DNA from 3 places in the Nesterenkonia sp. DZ6 genome. Region 3 is predicted to be linked to each of the others. Evidence: riboswitches for the same ligand, from Rfam matches in the RefSeq annotation. Region 3 holds a riboswitch; each other region holds the start of a gene.

Region 1 (3,269 bases), on a different contig from region 3:
GCCAGCCGTTCTCCAGGATGATCAGGCTCAGCGGGTTGTACGTGGCGAAGTCGATGTTCAGCGTCTCCAGCTGCTCGTCCTCGCCGCCATCACCGCCGCAGGCGGTGGCGAGCAGCGCGACGGCGGCGGCTGCGGAGACAGCTTTGACGGAGGTGCGGCGGGAGCGCGGGGAGCGGGAAGCGGAGGTGCTGGGCATGGGGAGGGCCTTTCGGTTCTTCAAGGATGGACATCGTGTTCGAGGTTCATGGTCGTGCGTGTCAGGCAGAAGCGGCAGAAGGCTCCTGGCATGTTCGGCATGTGGGGTCAGGCAGGAAATGGGCCCCGGAGGTGGTGATCCGGCAGTGCGGGGACCGCGTCGGCGGAGCCCCGCTGGTCAGGTCAGGACGAGCGGAGTCGGCCCGATCAGCTGCCGGGACGAGTCAGTGGCTGTGCGAGTCGACGCCGAGGCCGGAGAAGAGCTCCCCGCGCAGAGCGGCAAGCTCCGCGGAGGCGCGATCTCGCGGACGTCGCCCGGGCACGCTCAGCAGTCGGGCGATCGTGGCACCTTCGGCGGGATCGGGGTCCGCCGGGTCCTGCCCGAGGAGCAGCACGCGGTCTGCCAGCTGCAGCGCCTCATCCACGTCGTGGGTGACGAGCAGCACCGTGGTGCCGGTCTGCGCATGCAGATCCAGCAGCAGGTCCTGCATCTTCAGCCGGGTGAGCGCGTCCAGGGCGCCGAAGGGCTCGTCGAGCAGCAGCACGCCGGGGCGGCGAGCCAGTGCCCGGGCCAGCGACGCGCGCTGCGCCATGCCTCCGGAGATCTCCCGGGGTCGCAGCGACGCGCGGTCGTGCAGACCGACCAGCTCCAGGAGCTCGTCCACGCGTTCACGCCCCTCGGCCTTGGACAGGCTGCGCGGCAGCCCCAGGCTGACGTTCTTGTGGATCGAGCGCCAGGGCAGCAGTCGCGGCTCCTGGAATCCGACCGCGGTGCGCTCGTCGTAGCGCTGCACCGGGGAACCGTTGATCAGGATCTCGCCGGTGCTGCCGGTGTCGAGACCACCGACGGCGCGCAGCAGCGTGGACTTGCCGCAGCCGGAGGAACCCAGGATCGCGAGCACCTCACCGGGAGCGATCTGCAGGCTGACGTCGCGCAGCACGGTGCGCGATCCGAAGGCGCGGCCGACGCCGGAGAGCTGGACATCGAGTGACGTGTACTGCTGCCGGCCGTCAGGCTTGGCGGCAGCCACGGAGGTGGCGTCTGAGGGCACGGCAGGGCCGGCAGCGGTTGTTGCGGTGTAGTCGGTCAGGGTGGAGGCAGGCGAAATCATCAGAGGATACTCCCATCGATCCTGGCGGTAGCACCCGGCGAAAAGACACCCTTGCAAAGGTGCCCCTCCCTGGGTTGCTGCGGCGTCGACGAGCCAGATCTCTCGGCCGCTCGGGATGGTACGCGGATCAGACTACGCCCAGGCGGGGAATCCGATCAATGTCGCGTTCAGCAAATGAGACAAAACGCAACACATATCGCGACTTGACTTTCTGCCCACGTTCACCATTACAGTGAAGGCACTCAACCATCCAGAGCGACCGAGAGATCTGGCTCGAAGACGTCGCAGCAACCCGGAGGGCTTCACGGCCTCCGCCGGGTGCTAACGCCAGGACCGATGGAGTATGCCCCTTGATTTCCCTGTCCCATGTCTCGACGACCTTTGCCGCCCGCGGCCACGAGCCGCTGACCGCGGTCGATGACGTCAGCCTCGAGGTGCCGCGCGGCAGCATCCAAGGCATCATCGGGTTCTCCGGCGCCGGCAAGTCCACGCTGCTGCGCAACATCAATCTGCTCGAGCGCCCCACCTCGGGCCAGGTCAGCGTCGCCGGCACCGAGCTGACCGGCTTGGACGATGCGGCGCTGCGCCGGGCCCGGCACCAGATCGGCATGATCTTCCAGGGATTCAACCTGGTCAACAACCTCAGCGTCGCCCAGAACGTCGAGCTGTCGCTGAAGTTCGCCGGGGTCAAGGACCGCCGTGAACGTCTGCGGCGGGCGGCCGAGGCGCTGGAGATCGTGGACATCACCGACAAGGCCTCCGTGTATCCGGCTCAGCTCTCGGGTGGTCAGAAGCAGCGCGTGGCGATCGCTCGGGCACTGGCGACCAAGCCTGAGGTGCTGCTCTGCGATGAGCCGACCTCTGCGCTGGACCCCTTCACCACTGCCACCGTGCTGCAGTACCTCGCGGATGTGAACCGTGAATTCGGCATCACCGTGGTGATCGTGACCCACGAGATGGAAGTCATCAAGGCTCTCGCCGACAACGTCGCGGTGATGGAGGATGGGCGGGTCGTCGAGGAGTTCCCGGCGAGCGAGCTCCGCCGAGAAGGGTTCAATCCGCGGACCTCGATCGGAAAGTACCTGCTCAGCGATGGGATACGGCTGGACCGCAGCGGCCCGGCCGCGCATGGGTCGGAGTCCGGCGAGCAGAAGTCGGGTCAGTCCACGCGACGCTCCCCGCAGCACGCGGAGTCTCAGGATCAGGGTCAGACGCGCCGGTCAGAGCACGCCGCCCTGGCCGGCTCGGCAGGGGGTGTGCGCTGATGGACCTCGTCATCGAGCGGCTTCCCGAGATCAACCAGGCCATGCTGGAGACCTTCGCGATGATCGGGGTCGCCATCCCGGTGGCGGTCCTGCTGGGCACCCCGCTGGGGATCTGGCTCTTCGTCCACGCTCCCGACGGACTGGCGCCGCGGCCACGGTCTCATGCGATCGTCTCCGGGGTGGTGAACATGATCCGGTCCTTCCCGTTCCTGATCCTGCTCATCGCCATCATCCCGTTCACCCGGTTCGTGGTCGGCACCTCGGTGGGCACCGCCGCGGTGATCGTCCCGCTGACGATCAACGCCATCCCCTACTTCGCCCGTCTGGTGGAGCAGAACATCACCCAGCTGGGCTCCGGTGCGGTGGAGGCGTCCCGGGCGATGGGCGCCACGCGCGGGCAGATCATCCGCAACGTGCTGCTCGTCGACGCCAAGCCCGGACTGATCGGCTCCATCACCATCACCACGGTCAGCTTCATCTCCTATTCGGCGATGTCAGGGCTGGTCGGCGGCGGGGGCATCGGTGACCTGGCGATCCGCTACGGCTACTACCGCTATGAGACCCCCACCATGATCGCCGCCATCGTGCTGATGGTGCTGCTGGTGACCCTGGTGCAGTTCGCCGGCACCCGGCTCGCCCGCGCCTCGGACCGGCGCATCACCGCCTGACCGCGATCACCGCATGACCGAGATCCTCG
Region 2 (3,269 bases), on a different contig from region 3:
GTCTCGGGCAGCCGGTCGCGGCCGAAGAGCTTCTTCCGCAGCGTGCCGGGGGCGTATTCGCTCTGGGCCAGTCCACGGTCGCGCAGGACCGGCAGCACCTTGTCGGCGAACTCCTGGAAGGAGCCGGGGATCACCCAGTTGACGACGTTGACCCCGTCCACTCCGGCGGTCTGCCACAGCTGAAGCTGATCAGCGATCTGCTCAGGGGTGCCCACGATCCGGTTGTTGCGGTTGGAGCGCCAGGCGATGTCGGCCACCAGCGGCTCGCGATCGGTGATCGTCTTCGACGCCCACTCGGTGAACCCGCGCCGGGTGTTGGTCTGAACGTCCTTCAGCGGGGTCTCGGGAGGGTAGACGCGTCCGTCAGGGTCCACCAGCGCCGCGTGCGCGAGGTATCCGTCCAGGGACACGAACTCTTCGACTTCCTTCAGCTTCCGCTGCGCTTCTTCTTCCGTGTCACCGATGATGAAGCTCAGCCCCTGGAAGAACTTGATGTCCTCTGGTGCACGTCCTGCGTCCGCGGCGCGAGCGCGGGTGTCCTCGATCTGCAGCTTGGCGACCGCTGGGTTCGGGGCGGCAAGGAAGACCGCTTCCGCGTTGCGGGCGGCGAAGTCCCGCCCGGAGACGGAGGATCCGGCCTGGAACAGGAGCGGGGTGCGCTGGGGGGAGGGTGCGGGCAGGTGCGGGCCCTCCACAGCATACCGTTCACCCTGATGGTAGATCTTGTGCACCTTGGTCGGGTCGGAGTAGCGGGAACCGGCGCGGTCCTTGATGACGGCACCTTCGTCCCAGGAGCCTTCCCAGAGCTTGTAGGTCACATCGACGTACTCGTCGGCCCAGCGGTACCGCTCGGAGTGTTCCGTGAGTCCTGGCAGGCCGTAGTTGCGTGACCCGTTGTCCTGCATCCCGGTGACGATGTTCCAGGCGATCCGACCCTTGGAGATGTGGTCCAGTGTGGAGATCTGCCGGGCGAACTGGAACGGGTGCGACTGGAAGACGTTGGAGGTGGTGGCCAGGCCGATGTTCTCAGTGACCACGGCGAGGGCGCCGAGCAGCACGGTCGGATCGTTGGACGGGATCTGCAGCCCCTCATTGAGATAGACCGAATAGTCCGCGTCAGAATCCCCGTAGTGGCCCGAGACATCGGCGAAGAACATCGCGTCGAACTTCGCATCCTCCAGGATCTTGGCCAGATCGATCCAGGTGTTCACGTCGGTGAACTCGGTCTGCTGCGCATCCTCGCGGCGCCACTGGCCGTGGTGGATGTGGCTGCTCGTGTTCATCACGAAGGCATTGAAATGCAGCGGGGTGCGTGCGGAGGTGTTGTGAGGCATGAGGTTTCCACGTCACTTTCGGACCATGGCGCCGCGCAGCTTCCCGTATTGGGGGCGGATGCGTGGGCACCGTACTTGCCCGGGACGGTGTTGACTCCGGGCCGAATCATCACCTGGAGCACCCCACTACGGTGAGAGGGTTGCTGTCCGGACAGCCAGGGCTGTCGTCCGGAACTCGTGATTCTGAGGTTCAGCGTAGATCGTACTCATTTCAAGCGCAAGACTTGATCATAAATATAGACATATATTGAAATACTACGTCGGAGCCGTGACGAGGTGGCCTTTCTGCCAGGTTGCGATGCGCTGGCGCCGCGCCATGAGGAAGTCAGTGTGGTGCCGTCTGAAGTCCGCGTAGGACTCGACGGTCACCGGCACCCCGGAGCTGTGGAAGTCGTCGAACGGTACGAAGAAACGCACTTGTGAGGTATCGGTTGCGACGAGGTCCTGCAGATGGAAGAACTCGACGTAGCCCTGGAAACTCTCAAACAGATCGAAGAAGTCAGCGTAACGGCCGAGCGTCTCCGAAAGTGGACTCCGCTCCCCCGCGTAGTGACGCCGGACGGCCTCGAGAGTCAGGTCGATTCGGTCAGCGATCCTGCTGTTCAAACCACGGGCCGCGTTGATGGTCTGCTTTCGGCCGATCTGATTGCCAGGCCACACGATGACCCCGGTCACCGAGTTCGCCAGCGCCCTGTAGTCCTCGTTCTCAGCCTCCGAGAAATTGGCAGCGAAAGCCTGAAGCCGCCCACCCCACCCCGCGAGCCCCTGCGCGATCCGGTCACTCGAAAGGAAGAACTCGCCAAGCTCCGACCTGTGATGCAGATAACAGTTCCGCCTGGTCTCGCTCAGGCTGAACATGCCGCCGCCGGGAAGCGGCTTGCTCCAGAGCAAGCGGTGGCAGGTCCGAAGCGTCGGGCTGTGACTGTCGGGGTCGCGCCCGGGCGGGGTGTCCGAACGGAAGTCGAACGTCACGTCTATCAGCGTCCCAGAAGGCCGACCAATACTCGGAATCACGTACTCAGTCTGCGCTCTCTACTGGCACAGGGAGTCCGTGATTGAGGCGCTCATAGGCAGCCCCCATCTCCAGCGAAATATCCCACCCAAGTCCTTCGACTTTTCGAAGTGTCGGCTGCCTCCCGTTGATGTGCGGAACAAGACGGACGTGCTCGTGAATATCGTTCGCCGTAACTTCATAGGCTTCGACCAGGTCAAACAGCACGTTCTCGAAGACCAAGAAGACGGCTGTGTCGAAGTCAAGACTCCGGAAGGGACTGAACTTTGCTGAGCGACCGCTCTTGCGAACGGTCATCGCCTTGACCTGGATTCGTTGACCTCCGGACGTGGTGATGTCATGCGATTTCGTCGAGTTGGGTTCCAACACTCCGCCCCGCGCGAGCCAGACAACCTGCTCCGCGATATCTCCCAGAGGCTTGTTGATGGTCCGAACCAGGTCGCGATGACGCAGTTCTCTCACGATCCCAGACTCCAGCTGGAGCAGATCCTTCACGCTGAGAGCCGAAAGGTCGAAGGCATCGATAGCTTGCATTTCAGAGGCTCGTTCTGCCGTCTCTCCCAGTTCAGTCATGAACACTTTCCCTCTCGGTTGAGTCCGGCGCGGACGCTTGCCGGCCAAGGCCTTTGATCCCACCGTTCAGCGTCCCTGGGGGGCTCAGGTCCACCTTCATCCAGGCAAGCTCTTCATACCGGTCCGCGACCACGCTGATGAAGTCGTCCTGACGGGGCTGTCCGAACGCCAGGCGGTACACCCCGACCGTCCTGGTGAGCCGACGCTGGTGACCGACCTCGCGGCTGTAGGGGATCACTGGGATGTACCGCTCGATCGTCGCACCTCCGAACCTGGTGTGCAGCCAGTACGGCACCAGCTCGGAGACCCCCTGCTGACGGGACTGCCTCACGGCGGCATCGAACGCCCCT
Region 3 (3,269 bases):
GATGCTCGAGATCGGCGCCCAGGCCGCCCTGGCCAATGCGTATCACCTGAATCTGCAGCCGGGCACCGATGTGATCGACGCCGCGGGCGGGCTGGGCCGGTTCATGAACTGGCCGCTGCCCACCTTCACCGACTCCGGCGGATTCCAGGTCATGAGTCTGGGCGCGGGGTTCAAGAAGGTCATCACCATGGACGCCTCGGTGGTCCCCGATGACGCGGCCGTCGCCCCGAAGAAGGTGCGCCTTGCCCTGGTGGACGACGACGGCGTGACCTTCAAGTCCCATATCGACGGCACCACCCACCGGTTCACCCCGGAGATCTCGATGAAGCTGCAGCACGAGATCGGCGCGGACATCATCTTCGCCTTCGACGAGCTGACCACGCTGTTCAACACCCGCGACTACCAGGAGACCTCCCTGGAGCGCACCCGGCTCTGGGCCGAGCGCTGCCTCTCCGCGCACCGCAGCCTCACCGCCGAGCGCAGCCACCGCCCCTACCAGGCACTCTTCGGGGTGCTCCAGGGTGCCCAGTACGAGGATCTGCGGCGCAAGGCCGCGAAGGATCTGGGCTCCATGGAGATCGAGGGGCAGAGCTTCGACGGCTTCGGAATCGGCGGCGCCCTGGACAAGGAGAACCTCGGGGTGATCGTGAGCTGGATGGCCGAGGAGCTCCCGGAGAACAAGCCGCGCCACCTGCTGGGGATCTCCGAGCCCGAAGACTTCTTCACCGCCATCGAGAACGGGGCAGACACCTTCGACTGCGTCTCCCCCTCTCGAGTGGCGCGGACCGGACGGGTCTATCACCCCGATGGTCGCTACAACATCCCGCAGGCTCGCTTCAAGCGCGACTTCTCCCCCATCGATGAGGAGTGCACCTGCTACACCTGTCAGAACTACACCCGGGCCTACCTGCATCACCTCTTCAAGGCCAAGGAGATGCTCTACAACACGCTGTGCACCATCCATAACGAGCACTACACGATCAAGATGGTCGATGACATCCGGGCCAGCATCGAACAGGGCCGGTTCTACGAGTTCCGCGACGCCACCCTGGGCCGCTATCAGGCTGGGTCCACGCCGTAGCCGGATGACCTCAGGTCGGACCGTGGAGGTCCACCTCCTCCGAAGGTCATTTCTCAAGATTCGCAAGAACCTGTCCTTGGTCAACCGATGACTGCTGAGAGAACAGTCGCAACCGTGAAGACGAGTTGCGCATTCTGCGCGAATCCCCGGCGCGATCCGGGGCGTGCGGTCCGGAGAAGAGGCTCTCTTCCAGCGTCTCTGGCCCCTCTCGGTGCTGACCCGCCGGCGGCTGGAGCGGCAGGTGAAACATGTCCGATCGCGCCTCGCGCCACAAGTGCCCTCAGCCGGAGCGGCACCGGTGCTGCCAGTCGGTGCCAGCGTGAGCAGCTGTGCCATCCACCAGATCCACACTCAGCGCAGTGATGCACTCCCCCTGGCGCGGAGCCGGCCGGACTCCACACCCTGGACATGACCGAGCATCTCTGCTCCGAGGAGACCTGCCCGGCGGTGATCGGCAAGATCACCGCGTACTGGGACAAGAGCCGTCTCTCGAACCACCGCATCGAATCGCTGGCGCAGCTGCTGGACGCCAAGCTCCGCGAGGAGATGCCGGACCTGTTCTGAGTCTTCGACGCCCGGTCGGGCCGGTGGGGCCGGTGGGGCCGGTGGGGCCGGTGGGGTGACTCTGGCAGGACGGGCGGGAACTACGACTGATGTGGCGGGCGCTCCAGGTCGCCCTGCTTTCTAGGGTTTGCATCTTTCTGCCGGACGCTCTAGGTTTCAGCAGACAACGAATCATCCAGAGCGACTGAGAGACCTAGCTCAACGACGTCGCAGCAACCCCACCCCTTCAGGGTGAGCAGGTGCTACCGCTGGGAACGATGAAAGGTGAGATGTTCCATGCCCAAAGCGGCTTCAAGCGCACAAGAGAACAGACTGAATCCGAGGTACACCGAGGCACCCCTGCGCACCTCTTCGAAGACTCTGCGGGTCGCTGGCACGTGGTCGGGCCCAGTACGGACCGAACTCACCGTCCGGGACTTCAGCTTCGTCTCTGACCAGCCTGTGGTGCGCGGTGGCAGCGATCAGGGCCCCGCGCCGATGGAGTACCTGATCGGCGGTGTCAGCAGCTGCATCGCCGTCGCGGTCGAACAGCTGGCCCATCGGCGGGCCCTGCCACTCACCGACATCTCCACATACACGCTGGCACGTCAGGACACTCGCGGGTTGGCTGGGCAAGCAGATGTGCAACCCTATTTCTACGTGTACCGGTTGCAGCTGGTCGTAGAGACCAGCGAACAGGACTCCTCTGTCCTGACAGACTTCGCCCAGTGGGCCGAACACATCTGCCCCGCGATCAATCTCTTGCGCGACGCGCACATCGACCTGGAAGTCGCGTGGGCATTCGTGCACAAGAACTCCCATGGCCTCGCCGAAGCTCTGGCGAATCGCGCCTGGGGCTACGAGGTGGACGGGGACGCCAGCCACGGGGACTTGATCTTCGAGGTCCTCAACGCCGATGCCACCCCAGATCTCGTGGAGATGGGCTCGTGACGACGGTCGGACTCTGGACGATCGGCCTGGCACTCGCATACACCGCCTGGCTCATACTCGGAAGCCGCATCGCTGTGGGCCGCTCGGGACGCGGAGGATTCTTCGTCAGCGGTCGCAGTTTCAGCCCTTGGACCGTCGCGTTCTGCATCACGGGACTGTTCTCAGGATCCTCCTACATCGCGATCGTCGAGCTGAGCTACCGAACAGGCGTGTCGGCGGTCTGGTACGGCGTGGCCGAAACGGTGCAGATCTTGCTGATCGCGCTCCTTCTGGTCAAGCCCCTGCGAGAGAAGCTCGTGGTGACGGTCACCGGCATCATCGGGGACCGATTCGGCCGCGGAGCCCAGGCCATCAGTTCTGTGATCACCGGTCTGACGTTTCCGATGTATTCAGTGGCCACCAGCATCGCCTTCGCGTCCGCCCTCTTCGCGGTCACGGAGATCCCACTGTGGCAGTGCATCGCTCTGACAGCGATCATCCTGCTCGCCTTCCTGACCTTCGGCGGCATGCGCTCCGTGGCATTCTCCCAGACCATGAATGTCCTGATGATCTTCGTGATGTTCATCGTGGGCATCTGGGCGTTCCTGGTCTCACCCGGGCCCAGCGGTCTCGAGACCTTGGCTGAGGAGCAGCCACAGATGTTCGATGTCTCGAACGCCGGCATATCGCTGATCGTTGCCTGGTTCGGCACCTT

The links. Region 3 has a riboswitch for S-adenosylmethionine ahead of LTH93_RS10560 (OsmC family protein). Riboswitches for the same ligand answer to the same signal wherever they lie in the genome.
Region 1: linked by a shared signal. The riboswitch ahead of LTH93_RS05355 (ABC transporter ATP-binding protein) and the one ahead of LTH93_RS10560 (OsmC family protein) in region 3 are both predicted to bind S-adenosylmethionine.
Region 2: linked by a shared signal. The riboswitch ahead of LTH93_RS03130 (NtaA/DmoA family FMN-dependent monooxygenase) and the one ahead of LTH93_RS10560 (OsmC family protein) in region 3 are both predicted to bind S-adenosylmethionine.

The regions. Positions count from the first base shown of each region.
Region 1 covers NZ_JAJOYW010000001.1:1,193,087-1,196,355, reverse strand. Annotated here, with positions in the region: gene LTH93_RS05360 (aliphatic sulfonate ABC transporter substrate-binding protein) at 1-196, opposite strand, end outside; gene LTH93_RS05355 (ABC transporter ATP-binding protein) at 420-1,307, opposite strand; SAM riboswitch class I at 1,317-1,429, opposite strand; SAM riboswitch class I at 1,551-1,650, shown strand; gene LTH93_RS05350 (methionine ABC transporter ATP-binding protein) at 1,658-2,572, shown strand; gene LTH93_RS05345 (methionine ABC transporter permease) at 2,572-3,240, shown strand.
Region 2 covers NZ_JAJOYW010000001.1:693,946-697,214, forward strand. Annotated here, with positions in the region: gene LTH93_RS03130 (NtaA/DmoA family FMN-dependent monooxygenase) at 1-1,334, opposite strand, end outside; SAM riboswitch class IV at 1,401-1,517, opposite strand; gene LTH93_RS03135 (DUF6994 family protein) at 1,590-2,306, opposite strand; gene LTH93_RS03140 (hypothetical protein) at 2,353-2,919, opposite strand; gene LTH93_RS03145 (helicase-related protein) at 2,912-3,269, opposite strand, start outside.
Region 3 covers NZ_JAJOYW010000004.1:41,274-44,542, reverse strand. Annotated here, with positions in the region: gene tgt (tRNA guanosine(34) transglycosylase Tgt) at 1-1,081, shown strand, start outside; gene LTH93_RS10565 (hypothetical protein) at 1,490-1,645, shown strand; SAM riboswitch class I at 1,814-1,909, shown strand; gene LTH93_RS10560 (OsmC family protein) at 1,922-2,575, shown strand; gene LTH93_RS10555 (sodium:solute symporter family protein) at 2,572-3,269, shown strand, end outside.